Regions from separate parts of the Rheinheimera sp. KL1 genome, predicted to be linked through region 1. Evidence: riboswitches for the same ligand, from Rfam matches in the RefSeq annotation. Region 1 holds a riboswitch; the other holds the start of a gene.
What was found. A riboswitch is a leader RNA that binds a small molecule or an ion and turns the genes downstream of it on or off. The one in region 1 is predicted to bind cyclic di-GMP.
Positions count from the first base shown of each region.

Region 2: another riboswitch for cyclic di-GMP. It lies ahead of WH43_RS01355 (OmpA family protein); the one in region 1 lies ahead of WH43_RS06970 (hypothetical protein).

Region 1 is NZ_LAMX01000013.1:139,263-141,456, reverse strand. Features, by position in the region: gene WH43_RS06970 (hypothetical protein) at 1-1,402, opposite strand, end outside; cyclic di-GMP riboswitch class I at 1,578-1,672, opposite strand; gene WH43_RS06965 (transcriptional repressor) at 2,057-2,194, shown strand, end outside.
Region 2 is NZ_LAMX01000004.1:29,064-31,257, forward strand. Features, by position in the region: gene WH43_RS01350 (sigma-54-dependent transcriptional regulator) at 1-54, opposite strand, end outside; gene WH43_RS01355 (OmpA family protein) at 72-908, opposite strand; cyclic di-GMP riboswitch class I at 1,103-1,191, opposite strand; gene flhA (flagellar biosynthesis protein FlhA) at 1,523-2,194, opposite strand, start outside.

The DNA of each region.
Region 1 (2,194 bases):
AACCACCACTAATGATTCCAACTGAAACATCAGTGTTATTATTTAGATGGACAAACAACATTAAACGGTCTTTTTCCAAATCCTGGGCGGTAACGACACCTGAATATGAACCAGCCCCATCACAAGAGGTTAACTCTAGTGCAATGTCAGCGATAGAGTTTTCGTAGCCGGATACAGTACCGCTCACTACAGTACAATCCAATAACTTACCACTTAAACTACCATTATCAGCGATACTCAACTCACCCCAATTCCCCGTCACTGAGCTTAATAAAGATTGCTTTGGCACAGGTTGCAGATTGAAAAAAGATTCAGACATGTCCGTGTCGTACGTGATCTCACCTTCCACAGCCTGGCCCGTCAATTTCGGCACCATCAGTTTTAATGAAGCCTTCACAGCAGTTTTGACTGGCCAGGTAATACCTTGACCTGCCGCGTTCAAGGTAGTGACATCGACAGGTGTCTGATACTCAAAAAAGTATTTTCCACCATTGTTACCGCCTGAATAATAGACTTTGTTGCTTTTGGTAAATAAGATTTTGCCCGTAGTGTTGGCATAAAAGGCCGTATTTAACTTACCGGACAAAGCCAGTTGTTCCTGCTCAGATGCAACAGTATCTAACGAAGCGCTTACAGCCTTGTTACCGTTGTCTAAACCAAACCACTTCAGGTAAGTCACATCATTAAAGTTGTATGACCATAAGACACCTTCGTAGCTGCCCGCTTTGTCGCAGCTGCTATAAGTTAAGGTTGCTGCAAACACACCATTGGACTTCGCACTTAAAATGCCACTGATTTGACAGTTGTTTGCATCAACAGCACTGAGTGTGGTGTTGCCGTCAATTTGGACACTTCGAAAATCGGAGCTAATCCATTGACCATTCAACTTGCTAAGATCTGTAGTATTTTCAACTGGGTTAAATCTATTGCCATTGAGAAAGAAACTGTTACCCATAGACAAAGCCAAACCTGTCATTGAGCTAATCACTTTATCGCTATTGATAGTAAGCGTTGCATCAAACTGTCCTGAATTAACCATAGTTTGATCCGCGAGTTGATAGACAGCCGGAGCATCAACAATCTTATCAGCGACAACATAGTCTTTCACTTTGTCGACACGAGACCACATGGTGCCGTCAGTCTCAAAGCTGACGTAATACATAGTATCGTCGACAACAACAGCTTCGGAAATAGTGCCCTGATTCTCACGCACATAAGTGCCTGCGGAAAACTTGACTGTATTGGCAGCCGAAGGCTCGGGTGTAGGAACTGGAGCTGGGGCCGGAGTAGTTGAATTACCCTGTGATGCAGGTTCAGACGAGCCTCCACCGCCACCACATGCAACCAGTCCAGAAAAAGTGAAACCACAGATCACGCCGAGGGCTAACTTCCTTTTCAACATTGAAAAACTCCATACAAACAAAAAACCTGAGTACAACTGAGGACTGCACTCAAAGGCTATAAAATAACCACAACAACTTAGGGCTGTTGGCAAGAAGGGCAAAGATTCTGCAAAGAAACTTATAACTATAAAGAAGGAGGACCAGATACTTTAAATCAGAGGAAGCTGAGTGAGTACATGCAACCACTGCCATCATATACTTCATCAAAGAAGTAAGTAGACCAGCGGCTTTGCGTCCTGACCTTTCGGAACAGTTTGCCATTTGTGTTTTCACTTAGACTGATACAACAGACCATACAGCCTAAGAAAACGGCGACAATATATACAAACTTTTACACTTAAACAAACAAATTAATACAAAAAATCACTGTTAGATTACTTTTCAACCTTTTAAAGGCACAAAGAATAGGTCAGCCGCAGATAACGTCTTTATAAATCTATGCGCTTATTGCCTTGCGCTCCTCTAAAAACAGCTAGCTACGAAGTGAGACTCTCCGACGCCCTTGATAAAACGAAGAGACAAAGAATAAAAAAGAGGCTCTGGTACATATATGACTTAACTTCTGTTTTGTATCAGGAAATCCCAACTCAAAAGCTGGAGTGAACAAACTTCTGTGATAAACTGCCGCTATTGCTACGAGAGTGGGCTGAGTTATGTCGATTGAATCTTTGGTCACCAGAGCACGCCATATTTGTGATGTGAATGGCGCGCGTTTTACTACCATACGAGAAAAAGTATTCCGCTTATTGGCGGATACTCACGGTGGTATTGGTGCATATGAATTACTGGAA
Region 2 (2,194 bases), on a different contig from region 1:
CAGGTCCTGTCCCGGCCGGCATTGTTCAATCCAAAGTAAATGTTTCATGTTCATGGGTTCACTCTTGTCTTTCAGCTTTGAGTACGGATCAAACGGACCAGTACTCTCCTGTTGTGCGATTGTGTTTTGTTACCAGCAGCCGCGGGATATCTGTTGCCGTGGGCACGGATTTCCAGTTTGTTTTTGCTGACACCAAATTCAATTAAATGTGACGCGACTTCGTCGGCGCGTTCTTCAGACATCACTCTGTTGGCGATGCTGCTTCCCATATCGTCGGTATATCCGTCTATCAGTACTTTTTTTACTGCTTTGTCTTGCTGAATATAAAGTGCCAGGGTTTTCAGGTAAGCCGCGTCATCAGCCGAAGGCTGGCGTTCATTCAGCGGAAAAAATAGTTGGAATTCGCGGGCCTGAGCCCAGGACAAAGGTAATAAAGCGTCAATACAGCTTTGGAATTTTGCGAGGGCTGAAGTGGATTTGATATTAGGCACTGTCAGGGTGATTTCCTGACCTGGCAGATCCAGCATCAGTTGTAGCCAATACCCCTGCTGTAACTGCTGCATCACAACAGGCACCTGCTCAATAAAACGGGCTACTTTGGCATTAATAAAAGTGGGGGAAAATTGTACCGCAGGCGCAACCTGCTCAGGTTGCCAGCCAGCAGTGACTACATGGCCCTGCACATCCTGTAACTCGAGATGCGCGGCATGCATAGTCAGTTGCATTTCAATAGCACGGGCAGGCTCTTTACTAAAAGCCAGAGTACCCATAGCGCCCAGATCTTGCTCCATCCGGCACTGAAACTGATCTCCGCTGATACGCCACTCTGATTGATCCATAGCGGGCGTGTACTGCGGAGCAGTAGCTACAGCCGATGTTAGCCAAAGACCTAACAAAGAAATAATCACAGGTTCATCCTTTTAAACCGCCCAACCGCAATCGACAAAAACGTCAACCACAAACAGTATTAAAAGGCAAAAAAAGCAGACAGGCATACAGCCAAATCCTGGACGGATCTGTGGTGTATCCACCTGAACAGGCAAAACCGAGGCTCGACCAGTATTGATCAACCTACAGGTTCACCTTTTGGGTGACCGCTTGCTAATGCAACCCCGCTATCGTAGATCCTTTTGGATCCTTAGACCGGAGGCTTTGCGTCCTGACCTTTAGGCCAGTTTGCCTTTTAATTTCTAAGCTTGTTAGAAAAATGAGGTTCTGAACAAAAATGAACTCTCACTTAATACTCTACAATAAACAAAAAAAAACTGGCTGCAAGCTTTATTTTATGGCGTTCAATCATTTAGTCAAAAAATAGCCATAAAGCTGCATCTGGTTTTATTGTAAAAGCATGTCAAAAAAATATTTACAGTTCAATAACATACGAATTCTAACTATAGTACATGACCTTTTGGTGACAAAATCAGACCTTAGTCTGAATTCAGGCTGAATTGCGTTCAGATCCCGATTTCAAGCGACGAACGGATCAACACCAGATCCTTTTTTGTTGTTATTTGGTCTCCTTTTATCCCAAAGTACCTAACACATTGACCCGAATTTGCTCTGGAATTTCGTTATAAGACAACACTACCAGCGAGCCTTGGGTAAAAGTACGGGCATAACGCGCCAGTAAAGGCCGCAATTGTGGTAAAACTACCAACACTGGCTGATAACCCTGTTGCTGCATTTGCTCTTTCACCTGCGGCATAGCACGCTGAAATTGGCTGAGTAAATTAGGCGCCACAGGGAAACTATCCAGCGCCACCTTACCTGCCTGCATCGCCTGATTTAACGCACTTTGTAAGGTTTGCTCCAGCTTTTCATCCAGACTATAAGCCGCCAGCTCTTCCCTCTCTCCCAACACTTGTTTTACCAGCACTCGTTGCAGCGCACAGCGCACATCACTGGTCAGTAAGATCGGATCTTTGGTCACTTCAGCACTATCCACCAAAGCTGTGGCTATGGTCACCACATCGCCTAAACTGACCTGCTCCTTGAGCAACAAACGATAGACTTTAAGTTGCAGATTAGGGGTTAAGGCCTTTTCCAAACTCTCAGCCAGAGTAGGAGCCACTTGAGCCAGACGCTTATTAAATTGCTTAATATCCTCAAATAAAAATAAATCAGCCAGATTCTCTTTGATCACTTTGCCAACATGAGTAGCAATGACGGTAGCGGCATCCACTACTGAATAGCC